3 regions of the Streptomyces sp. NPDC033180 genome follow, and region 3 is predicted to be linked to each of the others. Evidence: predicted binding sites of a transcription regulator. Region 3 holds the regulator's gene; each other region holds the start of a gene.

Region 1 (3,994 bases), on a different contig from region 3:
CTTGCCGAGGTTGCCCTCGAGGACCTTGACGGCGTGCACCAGAGCGGAGCCACCACCGGAGACGATGCCCTCCTCGACCGCGGCGCGGGTCGCGGAGATGGCGTCCTCCAGACGGTGCTTCTTCTCCTTGAGCTCGACCTCGGTCGCGGCGCCGACCTTGATCACGCAGACGCCACCGGCGAGCTTCGCCAGGCGCTCCTGCAGCTTCTCGCGGTCCCAGTCCGAGTCCGTGGACTCGATCTCGGCCTTGATCTGGTTGACGCGGCCCGCGACCTCGGAGGCGTCGCCGCCGCCGTCGACCACGGTGGTGTCGTCCTTGGTGATGGTCACGCGGCGGGCGGTGCCGAGCACGTCGAGACCGACCTGGTCGAGCTTGAGGCCGACCTCTTCGGCGATGACGGTGCCGCCGGTGAGGGTGGCGAGGTCACCGAGCATGGCCTTGCGACGGTCACCGAAGCCGGGGGCCTTCACCGCGACGGCGTTGAAGGTGCCGCGGATCTTGTTCACGACCAGGGTCGACAGGGCCTCGCCCTCGACGTCCTCGGCGATGATCAGGAGCGGCTTCGAGGCGTTGGTCTGGATGACCTTCTCGAGCAGCGGGAGCAGGTCCTGGATCGAGGAGATCTTGCCCTGGTGGATCAGGATGTACGGGTCGTCGAGGACGGCCTCCATACGCTCCTGGTCGGACACCATGTACGGGGACAGGTAGCCCTTGTCGAAGGCCATGCCCTCGGTGAAGTCCAGCTCCAGACCGAAGGTGTTGGACTCCTCGACGGTGATGACACCGTCCTTGCCGACCTTGTCCATCGCCTCGGCGATGAGCTCGCCGACCTGCGGGTCCTGGGCGGAGAGACCGGCGACGGCCGCGATGTCGGCCTTGTCGTCGATCGGGCGCGCGGTCGCGAGGAGCTCCTCGGACACGGCCTTGACGGCGGCGTCGATGCCCTTCTTCAGGGCGGCCGGGGAGGCGCCGGCGGCTACGTTGCGCAGGCCTTCCTTGACCAGGGCCTGGGCGAGCACGGTCGCGGTGGTGGTGCCGTCACCCGCGATGTCGTTGGTCTTGGTCGCCACCTCCTTGACGAGCTGCGCGCCGAGGTTCTCGTACGGGTCCTCGACCTCGACCTCACGGGCGATGGTGACGCCGTCGTTGGTGATGGTGGGGGCGCCGAACTTCTTGTCGATGACGACGTTGCGGCCGCGGGGGCCGATCGTCACCTTGACCGTGTCGGCAAGCTTGTTGACGCCGCGCTCGAGGGCGCGACGGGCGTCCTCGTCGAACTTCAGGATCTTCGCCATGGGAGCGGTTCAGCCCTCTCGAAAACTCGGGTTTAACGAACTGCGCCCCTCGCCGCCCGGCAATCAGCAGCGGGGTGACCAGGGGCGCAACTCAAAAGCAAAACTGGTGAAGCGGGTGAATTACTTCTCGACGATCGCGAGCACGTCGCGAGCCGAGAGGACGAGGTACTCGTCGCCGTTGTACTTCACCTCGGTGCCGCCGTACTTGCTGTACAGCACGACATCGCCGACCTTCACGTCGAGCGGCAGGCGCTCGCCGTTCTCGAAGCGGCCCGGGCCCACGGCGAGGACAGCACCCTCCTGGGGCTTCTCCTTCGCGGTGTCCGGGATGACCAGGCCGGAGGCCGTGGTCTGCTCGGCGTCGAGCGGCTGGACCACAATGCGGTCCTCGAGCGGCTTAATGGCAACCTTGGAGCTGGCGGTCGTCACGATCCGGTCTCCCCCTTCGGAGATCTACGGGGTTAACAGTCTGGGGTGGCGACCAGGTGGATCCGTCGTCGCGGGTGCCGGACCTGCCCGTCGCTGTTGGCACTCTCCAGTGGTGAGTGCCAAGCCCGAGACTAGGACGACGATTAGCACTCGGTCAAGCGGACTGCTAATTCGCTGACGCGGGTCTTATCCGGACGGACTGCTCCGCGGGGGCTCGGACGCGGCCCGGCGCCCCTCGGGGCACCGTTCCCCGGGAGTGGGCGGCTGCGTCTCCGTAGCCGTGTGCCGCCCGGTTCTCGGCGCCCCCGCAGGTGGGGCACAGCTGGGCGAGGCCCCGGGTTTCCTCGGCGGGACCTTCTCCGCCGCCTTCCTCCCCAGCCTCTCGATCGGGTCCACCGACTGTGCGCACCCCGTGAGCAGTGCGGGCGCGAGCACGCCTGCCGCGAGCGCGCCGACGAGGAACCGCCGCGCCCGCGCCCGCCCGGTCACAGGTAGTCCTCCAGCCTGGCCACCGCGTACCCCTTGTCGGTGACCGTCTTCATGACCTTGCGGACCATGTCGGGCATCGTGCCCTTCCAGTCCTCACGCCCCCTGAAGTGCGTGAGGATGATGTCGCCGGGGTGCAGGTCCCGGTCCCACTCGCGCCAGTCCATACGGTTGGGGAACGCTTCGGACGCCCACAGCGGGACGGCCTTGATGCCGCAGGACTTGGCGGCGCGCAGCGAGTCCGCGTTGTAGTTGCCGTACGGCGGCCGGAAGAGCTCGGGGCGTTTGCCGTACCGCTTGTGGATGACGTCCTGCATGCCGCAGATCTCGCGCCGCTGCTGCTTGTACGAGAGTCCCGGCAGGTAGGGGTGGTTCAGGGTGTGGTTGTTGAGCGCGACCCCGCGGGACTGCATCTTCTTGAAGTAGCCGTAGTCCTCCTTGACCAGATAGTCGCTGAGGAACGCGGTGTACGGGATCTGCAGTTCGCTCATCATCTTGAGCAGCGCCGGGTCCTTCTCGGCGCCGTCGTCGATGGTCAGGAAGACGATCTTCTTCTTGGTCGGGATGGTCGTGAAGACCGGGGGCAGACTCGCCTGCCCCTTCACCTCGAACCCCTTGCGGGTGGTGATCTCCGGCTTCCTGGCCGGGGCCGGCGGCGCGGCAAGCGGGGGCTTGGCCAGGCCCCAGCGTTTCGCGGCGGCGGCGCGGGCGACCTGGGTGACGCGGAGTTTGTGGGCGTAGGAGTCGAGGGCGCGGGCGGGCGGCGCGTCCAGGCGCTGCTGACCGGGGGCGGGGTTCGCCCCGCCGTCGTCGCCCGAGGCGCAGCCGGAGACGATCGCGGCGGCGGTCAGCACGGCGGCCCCGGCCCGCACCCGGCCTCTCGCCCGGCCCCGGGTCGCGCCCCGCCCTCTGCCCTTCCATCTCGCCCTGAATTTGTCGTTTTGTCGTACTAGTTGCATGGCGCCGGATCTTTGCAGCTCACGTCCCCGCCGCTCGGCCGACACTGCCGCCGGGCGCGCACCATCCACCGACTGGCCCACAATGGGCCGGGTGAACGACCTCGACCCCGCTTCGACCGCCCTGGCCTCCTTCTCCGCGCTGCTCACCCCCGAGGGCCGGTCCCTGCTCGATCTCGACGAGGTGCGGGAGGCCGACCCGGCCCGGGAGCTGGCCGTCGCCACCCGCCTGCGCCGCGAGCACCCGGCGGAACTGGTCACGGCGGTGCTCGCGCAGGCGCGGCTGCGCAGGCGGGCGGTGGCGAAGTTCGGCGCGAAGGACGCGGGGCGGATGTTCTTCACGCCGAACGGCGTCGAGCAGGCGACCCGTACGAGCGTGGCCGTGCACCGCGCCGAGAGCTTCAAGGCCCTCGGCGTACGCACCCTGGCCGACCTCTGCTGCGGCATCGGCGGCGACGCGATCGCCCTCGCCCGCGCCGGGATCGCCGTGCTCGCCGTCGACCGCGACCCGCTGACCTGCGCGGTGGCGCGCGCGAACGCGGACGCCCTTGGGCTCGCGGACCTCATCGAGGTGCGCGAGGCCGATGTCACCGCGGTCGACACCTCCACGTACGACGCGGTCTTCGTGGACCCGGCGCGGCGCGGCGGGCGGGGCCGCATCTTCGACCCCGAGGCCTACTCCCCGCCCCTCTCCTGGGCGATCGAGGCCGCCCGCAAGGCCCCGCACGCGGCACTGAAGATCGCTCCCGGCATTCCGCACGAGGCGGTGCCCGCCGATGCCGCGGCGGAGTGGATCTCGGACGGCGGGGACGTGAAGGAGGCCGTGC
Region 2 (3,994 bases), on a different contig from region 3:
CCTCGCCATCGGCAACCCCGCCGACGGGCCGTACGTCCTGGACATCGCGCGTCGCACGGGCGGGGCCGTCGAGGACGTGAACGACGAGCAGGTCGTGGACGCGATCGAGCTGCTCGCTCGGACCGAGGGGATCTTCGCGGAGACCGCCGGGGGTGTGACGGTGGGCGTCACGAAGAAGCTGGTCGAGGCGGGGCTCATTGATCCCTCCCTCACCACGGTGGTGTTGAACACCGGCGATGGGCTCAAGACGCTTGATGCCGTTGCCGAGAGGTCTCAGGCGACCGCGACGATCAAGCCCAGCCTTGACGCGTTCCGCTCCGCGGGTCTTGCCAAGTAGGCATCGCTGTTGTCTGCGGGACCGTCGTGGCTGGTCGCGCAGTTCCCGCGCCCCTTCGGGGCGCCCCCTGATGGGGCGCCCTCTCGATCTACCGAGGTGATCCCATGAGCGTCAACGTCCGTATCCCCACCATTCTTCGCACCTACACCGGCGGTCAGTCCGAGGTCGCCGCCGAGGGGGCGACGCTCTCCGAGGTCATCGCCGACCTGGAGAAGAACCACACCGGTATCGCTGCGCGCGTCCTGGACGACCAGGGCAAGCTGCGGCGCTTCGTGAACGTCTACGTGAACGACGACGACGTCCGCTTCGAGCAGGGTCTTGAGACCGCGACGCCGGACGGTGCCGGGGTCTCGATCATCCCCGCCGTCGCGGGTGGTTGATTCTTTAAAGAAATACCCTGCGTAATCTGAATTGCCCCCTCCGCGAGAGAAGTGGAGGGGGCAATTCCATGTGATTGAGCGCGGTACAGTTGGGAAGCGAGCTTCCTGTTTGTGCCGAGCGCATATACGAAGTCGCCCCGAGGGCGACAAGAAGTAGCCAAAGTGCACTGCCCATTTGCCCTCTCCGTGGCATTTGTCTGGCCCGACTTGCCCTGAACTCCGGCGAATTCTCCGCATATTACCGATCAGGCGTGCCCAGAATTCTCGTCCGATTGACCTGTTGCAGAGGGCAGTTGGACAGATACATTCAGCCGCGGTCGACGCGTTCCGGCGCACGCCTCCACAACCCATTGGGGGGGTGAGGTCTGACCCGGGTCCGCGAAGTGCGGGCCCGTGCAAGGGCCAGTAATAGGGGAGTTAGGCATGGCTCAGGGCACCGTCAAGTGGTTCAACGCGGAGAAGGGGTACGGCTTCATCGCGGTCGACGGTGGTGCGGATGTTTTCGTCCACTACAGCGCGATTCAGATGGACGGCTACCGCACCCTTGAAGAAGGTCAGCGAGTGGAGTTCGAGATCTCGCAGGGCCAGAAGGGTCCGCAGGCGGACATGGTCAAGCTCGCCGTCTGATCTCGGCGCGATCGGCCAGCGACTTAGAGAGCGACGAGGGGCCCGTATCCCGACAGGGGTGCGGGCCCCCCGTGCGTCCCGTGGCACACCCCCGGGCGCGCGCCCCCTCGTACGTCGGGGATCCGTGAGAGGCGCTTGCACTCGTAGGGGTCGAGTGCTAATCATTGGGCTTAGCACTCTCCGAGTGAGAGTGACAGAACTTGGATCGGGTCGGTGAGGCCCGCAGGCCGGGTGGGGCAAGGAACCACAAGGTTTGCAGGCCGTCCGTCGCGGGCACTGGCGCGATCCGGAGCATGCCACCCCTGTCCGGGAGGACCACTTCACATGGCCAAGATCATCGCGTTCGACGAGGAGGCACGGCGCGGCCTCGAGCGCGGCATGAACCAGCTCGCCGACGCCGTCAAGGTGACCCTGGGCCCCAAGGGTCGCAACGTCGTCCTCGAGAAGAAGTGGGGCGCCCCCACGATCACCAACGATGGTGTTTCCATCGCCAAGGAGATCGAGCTCGAGGACCCGTACGAGAAGATCGGCGCCGAGCTGGTCAAGGAGGTCGCGAAGAAGACGGACGACGTCGCCGGTGACGGCACGACGACCGCGACCGTCCTGGCGCAGGCGCTGGTCCGCGAGGGCCTTCGCAACGTGGCCGCCGGTGCCAACCCGATGGCCCTCAAGCGTGGCATCGAGAAGGCCGTCGAGGCCGTCTCGGGCGCCCTGCTCGAGCAGGCCAAGGACGTGGAGACCAAGGAGCAGATCGCTTCGACGGCCTCCATCTCCGCCGCCGACACCCAGATCGGCGAGCTCATCGCCGAGGCGATGGACAAGGTCGGCAAGGAAGGCGTCATCACGGTCGAGGAGTCGCAGACCTTCGGGCTCGAGCTTGAGCTCACCGAGGGCATGCGCTTCGACAAGGGCTACATCTCGGCGTACTTCGCCACGGACATGGAGCGTATGGAGTCGTCGCTCGACGACCCGTACATCCTGATCCTGAACTCGAAGATCTCGAACGTGAAGGACCTCCTTCCGCTCCTCGAGAAGGTCATGCAGTCCGGCAAGCCGCTGCTGATCATCGCCGAGGACGTCGAGGGCGAGGCCCTGTCGACCCTGGTCGTCAACAAGATCCGTGGCACGTTCAAGTCCGTCGCCGTCAAGGCCCCGGGCTTCGGTGACCGCCGCAAGGCCATGCTCGGCGACATCGCCATCCTCACCGGTGGCACCGTCATCTCCGAGGAGGTCGGCCTCAAGCTGGAGAACGCCGGTCTCGACCTGCTCGGCCGCGCCCGCAAGGTCGTCATCACCAAGGACGAGACGACCATCGTCGACGGCTCCGGTGAGAGCGACCAGGTCCAGGGTCGCGTCAACCAGATCCGCGCCGAGATCGAGAACTCGGACAGCGACTACGACCGCGAGAAGCTGCAGGAGCGCCTGGCGAAGCTCGCCGGCGGTGTTGCGGTCATCAAGGCCGGTGCCGCGACCGAGGTCGAGCTCAAGGAGCGCAAGCACCGCATCGAGGACGCCGTTCGCAACGCGAAGGCTGCCGTCGAAGAGGGCATCGTCGCCGGTGGTGGCGTGGCCCTCATCCAGGCCGCCGCTGTCTTCGAGAAGCTTGAGCTCGAGGGCGACGAGGCCACCGGTGCCGCCGCTGTGAAGCTGGCCCTTGAGGCCCCGCTGAAGCAGATCGCGGTCAACGCCGGCCTCGAGGGTGGTGTCGTCGTCGAGAAGGTGCGCAACCTGACCGTCGGCCACGGCCTGAACGCCGCGACCGGTGAGTACGTCGACATGATCGCCGAGGGCATCCTCGACCCGGCGAAGGTCACGCGCTCTGCCCTGCAGAACGCCGCGTCCATCGCCGCGCTGTTCCTCACCACCGAGGCCGTCATCGCCGACAAGCCGGAGAAGGCGGGCGCTGCCCCGGCCGGCGGCGGCATGCCGGGCGGTGACATGGACTTCTGATCGACCTCTGGTTGATCAGCGGTTCATCGCTTCACGCGAACCGAGGGCGGCACTCCTTCTCACGAAGGGGTGCCGCCCTCGGGCGTTTCAGGAGCCGTGCGTGACTACGGCAGGCGGTCGAGCAGCCAGGTGCAGAGTTCTTGCGTGATCAGGGTGTGGGCCTCGTTGTGGGTGGCGCAGAGGTACTCGTCCAACTCGCTGTCCTCGGACTGCTCCGGGAGCGGGTCGTGCAGCTTCTCGTGGGTGTCGATGTCGCGCAGGGCCACCGCGCTCACGGCGGGTACGAAGCAGTGCTCGCGGATCTCGGCCTCGGAGCCGAGACCGATGATGGCGGGGATCTTGTTCAGCTCGTCGGCGAGGATGCCGAAGCCCTCCAGGGTGCCGCCGGGGGCGCCGTCGATCTCGGGCATGCCGGACGTGTGGATCTGCGGCTTGCGCAGGGTCACCACCCGCAGCTGCGCGACGAGTTGGTCCTCGCCCACCGACTGCGTGTAGAGGTGGGTGCCGGTGATGGCAAGGCCCTTGCCGCGGAACGCCCGCTGCCCGGGGGTGATGCCGTTGGCCACGCCGCTGCGTACGCCGTTGGCGACGCCGATCTTCTTCGGGCGCCTCGGCCAGCCGCCGACCCGCTCCAGCTCGGCGAGGAACTCGACGCGCTCCTTGTCGGTCTCGGGGCTGTCGTCCCACTCGGAGATGTGCT
Region 3 (3,994 bases):
CTCGACGACCACGCCCTCGATCCGCAGGTCGTCGCCCCACACCCGCTCGACGAGCTCCGCGTCGTGCCGCCCCTCGACGTAGATCCGCCCGGCACGGGCGACCCGGGCCCGCGCCCCCGGCACGGCCACCGACCCCGAAGCGGTACGCGTGGGACGTACAGGCGAGGTGGAGGATGCGGTGGACGGGCGGACCAGCGTCACCGTCCGGCCCTCCAGGGCGAAGGCCCCCGGCGTCATGGGGAAGACGCGGTGCTTGCCGAAGCGGTCCTCCAGGGTCACCGTCGGGCCCTCCGCCGTCTTCTCGCAGCGGATCACCGCCCCGCAGAAGCCGGTGCTCAGCTCCTCCACCACGAGGTCCGCCTCCGCGGCGACCTCCGGCACGGGCTTCGGCTTCTTCCAGGGCGGGGTCAGGTCCGCGGAGTACTGGCGCATTTTCCCGACGATAGGAAGAAGAGGGGGGAGGCTCGCTACGACACGCCGAAGCGGGCCGCCAGTGTGGCGCGTTGCGCACGGACAAATGCCGCATCGACCACCGCGCCGTGCCCCGGCACGTACAGCGCGTCCTCGCCGCCCAGGTCCAGCAGCCGGTCGAGCGCGGCGGGCCACCGCGCCGGGACCGCGTCAGGACCGGCCTGCGGTTCGCCCGACTCCTCGACCAGGTCGCCGCAGAAGACGATCTCCGGGGACTGCGCGGTGCCGGGCACCAGGACCGCCAGGTCGTGGCCCGAGTGTCCCGGGCCCACGTTCGCGAGGAGCACCTGTACCCCGCCGCCCAGGTCGAGCGTCCACTCCCCGCACACCGAGTGGTGCGGCCGCACCAGCAGGTCGGCGGCCTCCGCCGCGGCGTCCGGCGCGACCCCGTGCCGCACGGCGTCGTCGCGCAGTTCGTCGCGGCCCCTTGCGAGGAGCGCGTCCAGGCCCACCGCGCCGTACACCTGCACGCCCGCGAACGCCGCGGCGCCAAGGACATGGTCGAAGTGCGGGTGCGTCAGGGCGAGATGGGTGACCCGGCGGCCCCCGCCGAGAATGCCGCGCGCCTGGGTCCGCAGCTCGGCCCCCTCGCGCAGGGTCGCCCCCGCCTCGATCATCAGCGCCGATTCACCGCCGACCACCAGACCCGCCGTGCAGTCCCAGACCGGCAGGCGCCGCCGCCCCGCATGCGGCGCGAGCCGCTCCCAACCCGCCTCGTCCCAAGCCAGTGCCACGTCCATGACGTCGACGCTAGCCCCGCACGGGCGGCTCGGCAGCCGCCACCTCGGCCGTCGGACCGACATAGGGGGTCCGGCCCTTGCCGGGGTCGTACCTGACGGCCGTACACTGGGCGCGGCGCAGGCTGGCACTCACCCGAGGGGAGTGCCAGGCGGGGCCGCAGAGCAGACAGGTTTCAGGGCAAGAGGTGGAGGTGTGCGCGGATGCTGAACGAACGCAGGCTCGAGGTGCTGCGCGCCATCGTCCACGACTATGTCGGCACCGAGGAGCCCGTCGGCTCCAAGGCGCTCACCGAACGGCACAGCCTCGGGGTCTCCCCGGCCACGGTCCGCAACGACATGGCGGCGCTGGAAGAGGAAGGGTTCATCGCCCAGCCTCATACGAGTGCGGGGCGCATCCCGACCGACAAGGGGTACCGCCTCTTCGTCGACAAGCTCGCGGGAGTCAAGCCGATGGCGGCGCCGGAGCGCAGGGCCATCCAGAACTTCCTCGACGGCGCCGTCGACCTCGACGACGTCGTGGCGCGCACGGTGCGGCTGCTCGCGCAGCTGACCCGGCAGGTCGCGGTCGTGCAGTATCCGTCCCTCACGCGGTCGACGGTGCGGCACGTGGAGCTGCTCTCACTGGCTCCCGCCCGCCTGATGCTCGTACTGATCACGGACACGGGCCGGGTCGAGCAGCGCATGATCGACTGTCCCGCCCCGTTCGGTGAGACCTCGCTCGCGGATCTGCGGGCGCGGCTCAACAGCAGGGTCGCGGGCCGCCGCTTCGCGGACGTGCCGCAGCTGGTGCAGGACATGACGGAGTCCTTCGACGCGGAGGACCGGGGCACAGTGGCGACGGTGCTCTCCACCCTCCTCGAAACCCTGGTCGAGGAGACCGAGGAGCGGCTGATGATCGGCGGAACGGCCAATCTCACCCGCTTCGGACATGACTTTCCCCTCACCATCAGGCCCGTCCTGGAGGCTCTTGAGGAGCAGGTCGTCCTGCTCAAGTTGCTTGGCGAAGCCACGGATTCGGGCATGACCGTACGGATCGGTCACGAGAACGCCCATGAGGGACTCAGCTCCACGTCCGTGGTCTCCGTCGGCTACGGTTCGGGCAGCGAGGCAGTAGCCAAACTCGGCGTGGTCGGCCCGACCCGCATGGACTATCCGGGAACGATGGGAGCAGTACGCGCAGTGGCACGTTACGTCGGACAGATCCTGGCGGAGTCGTAAGTGGCCACGGACTACTACGCCGTACTAGGCGTGCGCCGCGACGCTTCCCAGGACGAGATCAAGAAGGCCTTCCGGAGGCTTGCGCGAGAGCTTCACCCGGACGTGAATCCGGATCCGAAGACTCAGGAGCGCTTCAAGGAGATCAACGCCGCGTACGAGGTGTTGTCGGACCCGCAGAAGAAGCAGGTCTACGACCTCGGCGGCGACCCGCTGTCCCAGCAGGCAGGCGGCGGTGCGGGCGGTTTCGGGGCCGGTGGCTTCGGCAACTTCTCGGACATCATGGACGCGTTCTTCGGGACGGCGTCGCAGCGCGGCCCCCGGTCGCGCACGCGCCGTGGCCAGGACGCCATGATCCGGCTCGAGATCGACCTGGACGAGGCGGCCTTCGGGACCACCAAGGACATACAGGTCGACACGGCGGTCGTCTGCACGACCTGCAGCGGTGAAGGTGCCGCGCCGGGGACATCCGCTCAAACGTGTGACATGTGCCGCGGTCGCGGCGAGGTGTCGCAGGTCACGCGGTCCTTCCTCGGCCAGGTCATGACGTCGCGGCCGTGCCCGCAGTGTCAGGGCTTCGGCACGGTCGTGCCCACCCCGTGCCCGGAGTGCGCCGGCGACGGCCGCATCCGGTCGCGGCGGACGCTCACCGTGAAGATCCCCGCCGGTGTCGACAACGGCACGCGGATCCAGCTCGCGGGCGAGGGTGAGGTCGGCCCCGGCGGCGGCCCCGCCGGCGACCTGTACGTGGAGATCCACGAGCTGCCGCACGCCGTGTTCCAGCGGCGCGGGGACGACCTGCACTGCACGGTCACCATCCCCATGACGGCCGCGGCCCTGGGCACCAAGGTGCCCCTGGAGACGCTGGACGGACTGGAGGAGGTCGACATCCGGCCGGGCACGCAGTCCGGCCAGTCGGTCCCGCTGCACGGCAGGGGCATCACGCACCTGCGGGGCGGCGGTCGAGGTGACCTCATCGTGCACGTCGAGGTCCTCACACCGAGCAAGCTGGACGCGGAGCAGGAGCGGGTCCTGCGGGAGCTTGCGGTGCTGCGGGGCGAGGAGCGGCCCACCGGGCAGTTCCAGCCGGGGCAGCAGGGCTTGTTCTCGCGTCTTAAGGACGCGTTCAACGGACGCTGAGGTTCTGGTGCTCCGGTGCCGGAGGGATTGCCCTCCGGCACCGGAGCACCGTTGATTCCTGCGGGGTGACGGGTGGGTGGGCGGGAAAGTCCGTAGCCCGCCGCAGGCGCCCGCGGGCCCGGCGCAAGGGGCGATTCGGCCGCCCGCCCAGGGCATGGCACGATGCGGTCATGTCCTCCGCACTGACCGATCTCTGCCGCCTTCCGATCGTGCAGGCCCCCATGGCGGGCGGCGCCTCGTGCCCCCAGCTCGCCGCGGCCGTGTCCGAGGCCGGAGGGCTCGGTTTCCTCGCCGCCGGGTACAAAACCGCCGACGGGATGTACCAGGAGATCAAACAGCTGCGGGGGCTCACGAGCCGGCCGTTCGGCGTGAACCTCTTCATGCCGCAGCCCGAGTACGCCGATGCCGCCGCCGTCGACGTCTACCGC

What was found. The regulator HrcA, encoded in region 3, represses chaperone genes, less so after heat shock. The targets are predictions, from matches to a motif close to TTNGCACTCNGNNNNNCNGAGTGCNAA.
Region 1: the regulator HrcA is predicted to act here: its motif matches at 1,869-1,895, upstream of groES (co-chaperone GroES).
Region 2: the regulator HrcA is predicted to act here: its motif matches at 1,515-1,541, upstream of groL (chaperonin GroEL).

Annotation. Positions count from the first base shown of each region.
Region 1 covers NZ_JBVIPU010000008.1:136,784-140,777, reverse strand. Annotated here, with positions in the region: gene groL (chaperonin GroEL) at 1-1,296, opposite strand, end outside; gene groES (co-chaperone GroES) at 1,417-1,725, opposite strand; gene ACZ5WE_RS22515 (polysaccharide deacetylase family protein) at 2,211-3,170, opposite strand; gene ACZ5WE_RS22510 (THUMP-like domain-containing protein) at 3,253-3,994, shown strand, end outside.
Region 2 covers NZ_JBVIPU010000022.1:37,857-41,850, forward strand. Annotated here, with positions in the region: gene thrC (threonine synthase) at 1-337, shown strand, start outside; gene ACZ5WE_RS36325 (MoaD/ThiS family protein) at 442-717, shown strand; gene ACZ5WE_RS36330 (cold-shock protein) at 1,141-1,344, shown strand; gene groL (chaperonin GroEL) at 1,669-3,294, shown strand; gene ACZ5WE_RS36340 (esterase/lipase family protein) at 3,399-3,994, opposite strand, start outside.
Region 3 covers NZ_JBVIPU010000001.1:956,440-960,433, reverse strand. Annotated here, with positions in the region: gene ACZ5WE_RS04395 (DUF3097 domain-containing protein) at 1-432, opposite strand, end outside; gene ACZ5WE_RS04390 (MBL fold metallo-hydrolase) at 468-1,211, opposite strand; gene hrcA (heat-inducible transcriptional repressor HrcA) at 1,413-2,429, shown strand; gene dnaJ (molecular chaperone DnaJ) at 2,430-3,566, shown strand; gene ACZ5WE_RS04375 (nitronate monooxygenase) at 3,737-3,994, shown strand, end outside.